DNA from 2 places in the Vibrio sp. 11986-1-5 genome. Region 2 is predicted to be linked to the other one. Evidence: predicted binding sites of a transcription regulator. Region 2 holds the regulator's gene; the other holds the start of a gene.

Region 1 (5,520 bases), on a different contig from region 2:
TATTCATCTGCCCTTGAGTCAAACTGCGCGTTTCTGCGAAGGTTGAATAGATCATACTTAAGGCAATCAGTAATAAAGGCACAATCGACAAGATATAGAGGCGCTGGCGTATGGTTAGATTCATGGTGTTTTCCATCTTTCATGATTATTAAGTTCAAACCAACTGAGAGCATTTTGCCTACTTCATCATTTCGTGGCGTGAGAATGATTGGTTATCTTATCGATATCATTGTCAGCGATGCAGGCTATTACCATAATACTAGTGCAGATATTTAACGGTGAATGAAAGATTACTATGTGGTGTCTCACATTTTTATGGTTAGTGAAGAAGGAAGCGCATCTTACTACTGAAAAAGTCTGACTTTGTGGTTGATGAATGTTTATTACGCGTTGCGGTGAGAGACCCTTGAGCGAGCGAATCGATGTTTTTGTATTTCAACACTCCATTTCTCCTGTGCTATAATCTGTGCCCATTTATCGGTAAGAGCCTTAAGCCCCATGAGTTTAAAAAACGATCTGCAAAAATTACACAGCCGTCTTGATACTTGTTCCCATAAGTTAGAAGCGGCTAAGACTCGCGGTGATAGCGCTATGGTGAGCAAATTTACGGATGAAGTTGATCAGTTGACCAAACAACTTAATAGTCTGAAGAACAAAGCCGAATATGAGCTAAACAAAGAGCGTAAAATGCTCGCAGATATGCCGTTTTATCGTGAGTTAACCAAAGAAGAGCAAGCCGATTTAGGAAAGCTGAAAAAATCGGTTAAAGGACTAATTATTGTCCATCCCACCACTAAAATTGGTAAAGCTTTGCGGGTTGAAGTGATGACCGGTTTTGCGCCTAAACCATTTTAATCGGCGCTCGGCCTACTTATGATCAGTAGGCCGAGGCTTCAACATCAATTAATAGCCCATTAACTGTAATAAATTTTCTGCGGTGTGCATCGCTTCTTTACGGTTGGCGATATTCAGCTTCTGATATAAGTTACGAATATGCGTTTTGATGGTCGTTCCTGCCACATCAAGCTCTTGAGCAATCTGCTCATTACTAAAACCTGAATAAATTAACCCAAGCACTTGCCACTCACGTTGAGTCAATGGACTGGTTCGAACCAATTCAGGGATATTGGGATGGTTAATCAGCTTTTCGACAAATTCTTCATCAAAATGAATAGAGCGACTACGCTGAGAGGTTGAAATCTCTTTAATCAACAACTGGGCACGATGACGCTCTAGATCGCCTAATTCTCCGCGGTGAACCATTTTTTCCAGTAAATGACCAATTTTTTGTCCATCGATCAGAAAATTACCCACCATGCCCGTTTGATTGGTGAGACGCAGTGCTTCTTTGAGTTTGTCACGCGCGAGTTCATCATCATTGCCGAGCGAGGCGAGCGTGGCTTCAACAATTAAGTTGCGATTTAAGTCGGTCAGTAGTTGGTACTCACTCGCTTGCTGTTGTAAAAATGCTAAGGTTTGCTTGGCTTCTGGATACTGTTCGAGGCAAATTTGTGCGCGAGCAATATTGCGCCATTGCAGTTGGAAGAAATGGTTATAAGCTTTTTCTGGCCGATGGGTAGTGGTCAACCAATGCTCTATCGCGGCTTTATCCCCACGAGCTTGCCAATACAACAACAAAGATAATGAGGCGTTGGCCGTCCAGTCGACATGATAATGTGACTGCTTGATCAAGTGATGGACTTGCTCGATATAACGTCCAGCTTTATCCAGCTCTCCGCGGCCAACGGCGATACGAGCCAACATCGAATAACTGTGTAAATGTTGACTCGGTGAATGTTGACCAAGCACTTCTAATCCTTTGTGGGCACACTCTTCTGCTTCATCTAAGCGATTCCAACACCAGAGAATTTGGGCGCGAATACGCAATAAAAACTCATGTAAGGGAACTTGGTGTAAATGCTGCTCTTCCACCAGCTTGAAGGCGTTATCTTGCACTTCGAAAGCCGCTTGTACGTAGCCTTGGGCAATTAAGATTTCGCTCTGTTGTAATAAGGCCCAGAGCGCTTGATGGTAGACTTGATATTGCCGCGCCAGTTTTTCGGTTTGTTGCATCATTGATAGCGCACGACTGAGGTGACCAAGAACGTGGTTCACTTCTCCGACAACCGATGTAGCAACAATGCGGCTTCGATACACGGTGCTGTCTAATTGGCTTAATGCCAGTTCAGCGAGGGTTAAGGCTTTCTCGGGCTCATTTTTGTTGATTGCGACTTGAGCCAATAGCGCATTAAACTCACCTTGCTGTTTACTACTGAGTTCGACGTTCAGTGCTTGCATCTCTTTTTCTGCCTGCTCAAGCATTGCCCCCACGGTATCGTAGCGATGTTGGCTTTGTGCCAACCAAGCTTGCAGTAAACAGAGTTTTGGTTCTTTATAAAGCTGTTGTGGCGCGAGGAGATTAATCGCCGACTCAAGGACATTAAGCTCACCTTGGTTGAACATTTTCCAACCATGTTGAGTCAAAATACTCGCTAAAAGATCGGTATCCTGCGCTAAGTTAGCATGACGTAAGGCTTGATGTGGGGTAGAGGCTTCAAGCCAAGCGCGCGCGGCGGAGCGATGTAATTCTTGCTCTTGCTGAGGGATCCGAGCCATCCGTTGATGGGCGAGAAATTCAGCGAACAAATTATGAAAGCGATACCAGTTGTGCTCACCTTCTAATGGATAGATAAACAGACCATAGCGATTGAGCGATTCAATCATACTTAGGGCATCGTCTCGTTGTGTTAAGGCGCTGACTAAGCTGTCGTTAAAGTGATCCAATACTGAACACTGCATCAGAAAGTGACGTGTTTCTTTATCAAGTAAATCAAACACTTCTTCGACTAAATAGTCCCATAAATGGGCATGGTTAAAATGAGCGACCGATTCAACGGATTGGGCTAAGGTGCGCTTTTGATGTTGTGCTTGCAAAGCGATGAGTTGTAATGCTGAAGGCCAACCTTCAACATAATTACGCAAGTTGAGAGCGGTGACATCATCAATACCTTCTACAACACGCTGATTGAAAAAACGCGTGGTCTCTTCAGTATCAAACGCCAGCAACTCATTACCTATCTCTATCATTAAATCACGTACACGCAGATTGGCAGTGCCCAGTGGCGGTGTCATACGGCTCGTGACGACTAAGGTGAGATTATCGGGCATATGTTTTAGGAAAAAGCGCATCGCTTCGTGAATCTCATCATCACTGATCAGATGATAATCATCCAGCACGACAAAGCACTCTTGATCAAACTGAGAAATCTCAGCAAAAACTTCGCTGAACAGTGAATGGGGCGATGAAAATTGGCGTCGTTCTGCCAATTTTTGTGCATTGGGGCAGCTTTGTTGAGTCGCTTTATTCATCGCTTGCAGTAAGTAATTCATGAAGCGAAAAGGATCATTATCACTTTCATCAATACTGTACCAGCCGACATTCGGCTTATCGGCAAGCCATTGTGCGGCCATAGTTGTTTTGCCATAACCCGCAGGTGAGCGGAAAAGGACCAGTTTATAACAGGGGGCCTTTTGTAGGAGTTCTAAAACGCGCGGACGGACAATCGCGTTGTGCAGCCGTCCTGGGCGAGTTAATTTCGATGGAATCCACATGATATTTGTCCCGTCATCGTTAATGACAGGGATGTTACTGGAACTTGCCGCAGACTGTTATTGATCCCAGACGACTTTCTTGCCAGATTCACAGTTCTTCACTAACTACGCCCAAATTATGTGACATCTATCACCTATTGCTGGTTTTGAATAGCGTGATATTACTGTTTTGCATACGAGATTCACTGCAAATTAAGCAACAAAAAATAAACTCATGTGATCGTTGTTGCATTTTGAGTAAATGTTTATCTGGCTGACCGAGTTTTGTAAAACGGGAACACTATGCTGATTAAACGCGTTGCTGTGATCGTTATCACTCATCGTTTGTTTCTCTGTTTGATCGATGAGAGACAGATCACCTCTACGAGGCTGTCGGTGTATCTACGCCCTTGCTTCTCATCCTAATTTGCCATTTCGGTGGGAGGATGTTTTGCTGGAAGAGGCAATGCAGGATAGGCCACAGATGGATTAAACCGAAAAGTGAGATTTCTCAATGAAACCTACGCAACAGAAAACTTTTGATAAAGCGCTATTTCAAGCAAACGTTAAACGCCACCTTACCGCTACCTATGCGACAACGATTGAACACGCTTCTAGCCGAGTATGGTATTTAGCAATGGGTCAAGCACTAGCGGAATTGACCACGTTTGATCTACTTGAAACAGAGCAAGACCCACGCATCGTTAACGCGAAAAGTGTTAACTACCTTTCACTTGAATTCTTAATTGGGCGATTAACAGGCAATAACCTGATCAGCATGGGCTTGTATGAGCAGGTTGGCCAAGCAATGAGTGAACTTGGACAGAACCTGACTGATTTATTAGAAGAAGAACGCGATCCTTCATTAGGTAATGGCGGTTTAGGTCGTTTAGCCGCTTGTTTTATGGACTCGTGTGCTGCGCAAGAGTATCCAACAGTTGGCTATGGTTTGCATTATGAGTACGGTTTGTTTAAACAATCGTTTGAGGATGGACATCAAAAAGAAGCGCCAGATGCTTGGTGTGGAATTGAGGGCTATCCATGGGAAGTCGCTCGTCCTGACATTAAACAAGAAATTGGCTTTTATGGTCATGTCGAAGTCTACCATGATCAAGGTAAAGAGAAGCGCCGCTGGGTACCGGGCATGTTGGTACAAGCGATGCCGTGGGATCTGCCTATTGTGGGTTACCAGAGTGAGACCGTTTACCCGTTGCGTCTTTGGGAGTGCCGTGCCATTGCTCCTTTCTCATTAGAGAGCTTTAATAATGGTAACTACTTTGAAGCTCAGCACGCGTTGATTGATGCGGGCAATATCACTAAAGTGCTTTATCCCAATGACAACCATGAAAAAGGCAAAACGCTACGTTTGATGCAACAATATTTCCACAGTGCAGCTTCTGTGCGTGATATTTTGCGTCGCCATCAAGCAGCGGGTTTCTCGCTACAAGACCTACCAAAATATGAAACCATTCAGTTAAATGATACCCATCCAACCATCGCCATTCCTGAATTAATGCGCATTCTTATTGATGAGCATGATTTGACTTGGGAAGCGGCATGGGACATCAGCTCAAAAACGTTTGCTTATACCAACCATACGTTATTACCCGAAGCCTTAGAAACGTGGAGTGAATCGTTAATCCAACGCTTGTTGCCTCGTCATATGGAGATCATTTATGAGATCAACCATCGCTTTTTGCAAGAAGTTCGTGCTAAGTGGCCTGGTGATGTAACCAAACAGCAAAAATTATCGATCATTCAAGAAGGTTTTCATCGCATGGTGCGTATGGCTAATCTGTGTGTTGTCGGGTCTTATGCCGTCAACGGCGTGGCCGCCTTACACTCTGCGTTAGTACAACGGGATCTCTTCCCCGAGTTCGTTGAGCTTTACCCTGGTAAGATCCAAAACGTGACGAATGGGGTAACTCC
Region 2 (5,520 bases):
CAAGGAGGCGTCATGACGCCAAGTGCGCTTTTTCAATGTTTATGGAATGACTATATTCAGCGTCTTTGCCCTGCGGCAGAAAAAGTCCATCATTTGCTCCAGGAAGACGAAGCACTGATCAATGACCACATTGCTTTACGAACCTTTAATATAGCACCACTGGGTATAGAGACTTTGGCCAAGCCGTTTCTGGCCTTAGGCTACGTTGCTTGTGGTGATTATCTGTTTGAAAGCAAAAAGCTGGTGGCGAAGCATTATGAGCATCCTGATCCTAAGCAACCTAAGGTATTTATTAGTGAATTAAAGGTCGAAGAGTGCTCAGCAGAGTTACAATCGATCGTGGCTAAGTTAGTGGCTCAAGTCGAGACGACTCGCCTTGATGATGTCGACTTTCTTTATGCTGGCCGTCTATGGGATCTCTCGTTTGTGGATTATCAAATCTTAGCCAAAGAAAGCGAGTATGCGGCGTGGTTAGCCGCCCATGGTTATGGTGCCAATCACTTTACGGTGAGTGTTAATCAGCTCAAGGCATTTAATGAAGTGAAAGCGGTCAATGATCATCTGCGTCAGGCGGGCTTTACTATCAATGAAAATGGCGGTGAAGTGAAGGGCACACCAGAAGTGTTACTAGAACAGTCCTCGACCATGGCTGATAAGGTGCCAGTCTCGTTTAACGACGGTGTTGAAGTGATCCCCGGTGGTTTTTATGAGTTCGCTAAACGTTATCCAATGGCGAACGGTCAATTGTATAGCGGCTTTGTGGCAGCTTCAGCAGATAAAATCTTTGAAAGCACCGATCTTCGTTAGTAAAAAACGGAATGGGTAGCCAACAATGAACAACAAAAAAGCTACTTTAGGTGAACTAAAGTAGCTTATTCAGGCTTTAAGCATGTTAAACCAGAGGTTAACGAGTGCCGTAGACCACGATGGTTTTACCGTGTGCGGATATCAGATTTTGCTCTTCAAGCATTTTCAGAATCCGACCAACGGTTTCACGAGAACAACCAACGATTTGACCAATTTCTTGACGAGTGATTTTGATTTGCATCCCATCAGGGTGAGTCATTGCATCGGGTTGTTTTGCTAGGTTTAGTAGAGTTTGTGCAATACGACCAGTCACATCAAGGAACGCCAAATCACCGACTTTTTGGCTGGTCACTTGTAGGCGACGAGCCATTTGCCCTGATAGACGCATCAGGATATCGGGGTTAACTTGAATCAATTGACGGAACTTCTTAAAAGAAATTTCCGCGACTTCACAAGGGGATTTAGCTCGAACCCAAGCGGTACGCTCTTGATCTTCTTCGAACAGACCAAGCTCGCCGATGAAATCACCTTGGTTAAGGTAAGAAAGAATCATCTCTTTACCTTCTTCGTCTTTAATCAGTACCGCAACAGAACCTTTAACAATGTAGTACAAGGTTTCCGCTTTTTCGCCCGCATGGATCAGCGTGCTTTTTGAAGGGTACTTATGAATATGACAATGTGAAAGGAACCACTCTAGTGTTGGGTCGGTTTGAGGTTTACCTAGAACCATAATATCTCACTTCCTCTGCAGGGTACGCTCGCTGCTGTCCGTATATTTTAGCGAAGCCTTAATGGATTAACTAGAATAAGAGGACTTCCTAATGGCTGCAAGCTATCTTGTGTTCGGTAAGGAATAGTATCCTTTTTCGAACGCGATTTCTTGATTTTAATCGTATCAAACCATGGATATTTTACGCAAAAACGTGCACATGATCACGGTATGAAAAGTAATCGTGTTAATAAGACCGTAGCCTGACCGATTATGCGAATTTCTTACTCATCAGGTCAAGATAAGGCAATCTCAACCAATTTTTCCGGATTCAATTAATTGCTGGAGTAAGGGTTGCACGATAAGTTCCATAGCAAAGCCCATTTTGCCGCCAGGAACCACAATCGTGTTGTGACGCGACATAAACGAGCCATCAATCATTGCCAGTAAATAGGGATAATCGACATTCTTTATCCCGCGTAAACGGATCACCACAAAGCTTTCATCTAAACTCGGGATGCCTTTCGCATTGAGAGGATTTGAGGTGTCGACCGTAGGCACTCGTTGAAAGTTAATGTGAGTACGCGAAAACTGAGGGGTAATGTAATTCAGATAATCGTCCATTGAGCGAACGATAGAATCCATGACTGCTTCACGAGAATGGCCGCGATCACGAGTATCGCGCACGTATTTTTGGATCCATTCCAAATTGACAATTGGAACCATGCCAATTAAAAAATCGACATGTTGCGCGACATTAATGTCACCGTCGACCACACCGCCATGTAAGCCTTCATAAAATAAGACATTGGTATCATCAGGCAGTTGCTGCCAAGGTGTGAAGGTGCCGGGCATCTGATTATAGGGGACGGCCTCGTCAAAGGTATGCAGATAACGACGGATTTGTCCTGCGCCCGTTTTGCCATATTGGCGGAAAAAATCTTGCAGAGCAGGGAAGTCATTCGCTTGCGGACCGAAGTAGCTAATATGTCGACCTTGTTCTCTTGCTTTACGAATTTCAATATCCATTTCTGGACGAGTGAAGCGGTGGAAGCTATCACCTTCCACCCAAGCGGGTTTAATGTTCATCATATTGAACATTTTACGGAAAGCTTCTGATGTGGTCGTTGTACCAGCGCCTGATGAACCGGTGACCGCAATAATGGGATGTTTTGCTGACATGACATACCTTGTCTGTTGATCCTTGAGGGGCAAAGCCCATGGCTGGTTTCACTATATCATGGAAAAAACGCAGCAGAAAACGCCGATTTTTGCCGTCAGCGTGCGGTACTTTTGATATCGATCGTTTCGTGTAACTCAGAATAGACGATCATCGCTTGCCCACTGCGCAGTTGAGCGATGACTTGATCGATTTTGTCTTGTAAGCTGATTTCACTTTCACCGTAGTCAGTGCCTTCGCGTAAGACAAACTCACGAATTAAATTGTCTAGAGTGTCACTGGCGATATGTTGCCAAGGAACGATCATAAATACCTCATGATTTTATGAACTGATAATCTCTGTTTTACGATGTTTCGCTGCAATAGGACGCTAATTTTTATCTCTGTCGCCAATCAACGTAGTAACTCGGCAAAGCCTGCTCAAGCCAGAACCTAGGTTGACCTAAGCTGCCAGTTAAAAAACCAACATGGCCACCGTGTTCAAATAATTGGTAGTTAATCTCTGGGTTTAAAGGGCCGCGCGGGATCACTGCTTCAGTCATAAACGGATCATCGGCAGCATGAATGATCAGCGTAGGGATAGTAATCGCGCCTAATTTCATCAGGCCTGAGCATTGTTGATAGTATTCTTGAGCATCTTTAAAACCGTGTAGCGGTGCGGTGATCAAATCATCAAATTGGTAGAGCTTGCTTACTTGACGAATGCATTGCGTGGTTAAACCTAGCTCATCTTGCAGCAATGGCGCTTTTTTTAACGCATTATTTTTTAATGATGAGAGTAAATAACGGCGATAAATTTTTGAAAAGCCCTGTTCAATACGTTGCGAACACGCTGCTAAATCCAGTGGTGCGGAAATGATGGTGGCTGCATCGACAATAGGATCATCCCGATAGCGCGCCAAATAGTTGACCAGCATATTACCGCCTAAAGAGACTCCAGTCGCAATAATGGTGCGCTGAGGGAATTGTGCTCGTAGGTATTCAAGTACGAAACGCGCGTCTTCTGTTTCACCCGAATGGTAAGCTCGAGCTAAGCGGTTGGGTTTTCCGCTGCAGCCTCGAAAATGCATCATCACCGATAGCCAACCATGTCGAGCAAACGCATCCATTAAACCATTCGCATAAGGGCTATAAAAACTGCCTTCTAAACCGTGAAATAAGACAAAAATGGGCTTATCGACACCGGGGGTAGCTGGCTCACTCCATGCTAAATCAAGAAAATCGTTATCTGGCGTGGTTAAAGTTTGCCAAACCGGCGTAAAGCAAGCCGCTCGACGAATTAAGCGCGGTAGCAGAGTTTGTAAATGTGGGTTGGTTAATCCATTCGCGGCAGTAAACGGCGACATAAAAAACCTCAATTCTTTATGATCATCATGTTGGTTTTACCGAGGTAGAGAACAGAGAGATCAAATGCTCAGCGCCAAGTTGTCGACAGTAGCGCTCAGTCAACGCTAGGTCTTTGGTCGGGGATAATCGGAACCCCTGTACGCAGGCGATCAGCTCTGCTTGCTGCTGTTTTTCTAACCGTAATTCAAACTGTAGCGCTTCACGGTATAGTGTTTCTGATAGGTGAGACTTTAGTTTACGGCGCAACTCACGAAAAGAGTGAACTAAGCTTTCTGAATGATTTAAACACGCCAATAAGCGTGGCCATTCTGAATCGTTAATGCTGAGTTGTTGTTCGTCTAACCATTTGAGCAGCAAGAGTAAATTAACATTCCCCTGAAACTGGTTTTGCAGACACAAGCACGCTTCTTTCACTTCATTAACCGCATAATAGTCAAGGCTAAATTGCCATAAGCCTTCTAACGTTAATGATGAATGCGCGTGTGTTGGTATCATGATTGATGAAATTCCTGTTCCAGTTGCTCAAGATGTTCTTGCTCGGCCATCCAATCACTTTCTACTTGCTCAAGGGCACTTTTTGCTGTGGCCTGATTAGCAATCACTTCGGTTAATTGGGCTTTATTTTCCGCGTCATACAAACTGGACTCAGAAAGGGTTAACTCGGCTTGAGCGAGAATCGCATTCAACTTATCCATTTTCTCTTCTAACTGTGTCAATTTTTTGCGAATTGGCGCGGTCTGTTTACGAAAATCGGCTTCGCGGCGTTTTTGTTCTTTTTTCGCTGCAGCACTGTTGGCGCTGTCTTTGACGGGTTGAGTGGCTTGGGCTTCTTTACGCGCAATTTTCTGTTGATCGGTTAGCCATTTGTAGTAATCGGTTAAGTCACCATCAAAAGGAGCGACTTGCTGATCATGCACTAAATACAGCTCGTCAGTGGTTGCGCGTAGTAGATAGCGGTCATGACTGACGATCACCATCGCTCCCTCAAAGCTTTGTAAGGCAAAGGTCAAAGCTTGGCGCATGTCTAAATCTAAATGGTTGGTCGGTTCGTCCAACAACAATAGATTAGGTTTTTGCCAGACAATCAGTGCTAGTACTAAACGGGCTTTCTCGCCACCGGAGAAAGGGGCCACTTTTTCTAGCGCTTTTTCCCCCTGAAAACCAAAACTGCCTAAATAATTGCGCAGCTCAAGTTCGGTTTTATCAGGAGCAATCTGCATCATGTGCTGTAACGGCGTTTCTTGTGGATGTAATGTTTCCAACTGATGCTGGGCAAAGTAGCCGATTTTCACGCCTTGAGAGTAAGTGAGATCGCCACTTTGCGGTTTCAGTTCACTGGAGAGCAGTTTGATTAATGTTGATTTACCCGCGCCATTACGTCCTAGCAAACCAATTCGGCTACCCGGGACTAAGTTAAGACGAATCTTTTCGAGGATCAGTCGATCGTCATATCCGGCGGCCACGTTATCCATCATTA

What was found. The regulator CRP, encoded in region 2, controls carbon source genes, mostly activating them, when cyclic AMP is high. The targets are predictions, from matches to a motif close to TGTGANNNNNNTCACA.
Region 1: the regulator CRP is predicted to act here: its motif matches at 3,915-3,930, upstream of AACS00_RS11505 (glycogen/starch/alpha-glucan phosphorylase).

What each region holds. Positions count from the first base shown of each region.
Region 1 covers NZ_CAWNVW010000044.1:331,376-336,895, reverse strand. Annotated here, with positions in the region: gene AACS00_RS11520 (methyl-accepting chemotaxis protein) at 1-124, opposite strand, end outside; gene AACS00_RS11515 (YibL family ribosome-associated protein) at 499-855, shown strand; gene malT (HTH-type transcriptional regulator MalT) at 904-3,612, opposite strand; gene AACS00_RS11505 (glycogen/starch/alpha-glucan phosphorylase) at 4,106-5,520, shown strand, end outside.
Region 2 covers NZ_CAWNVW010000051.1:96,045-101,564, reverse strand. Annotated here, with positions in the region: gene AACS00_RS13490 (DUF1338 domain-containing protein) at 13-807, shown strand; gene crp (cAMP-activated global transcriptional regulator CRP) at 905-1,537, opposite strand; gene AACS00_RS13480 (phosphoribulokinase) at 1,829-2,698, opposite strand; gene AACS00_RS13475 (YheU family protein) at 2,794-3,003, opposite strand; gene AACS00_RS13470 (hydrolase) at 3,074-4,042, opposite strand; gene AACS00_RS13465 (TIGR02444 family protein) at 4,068-4,538, opposite strand; gene AACS00_RS13460 (ABC transporter ATP-binding protein) at 4,535-5,520, opposite strand, start outside.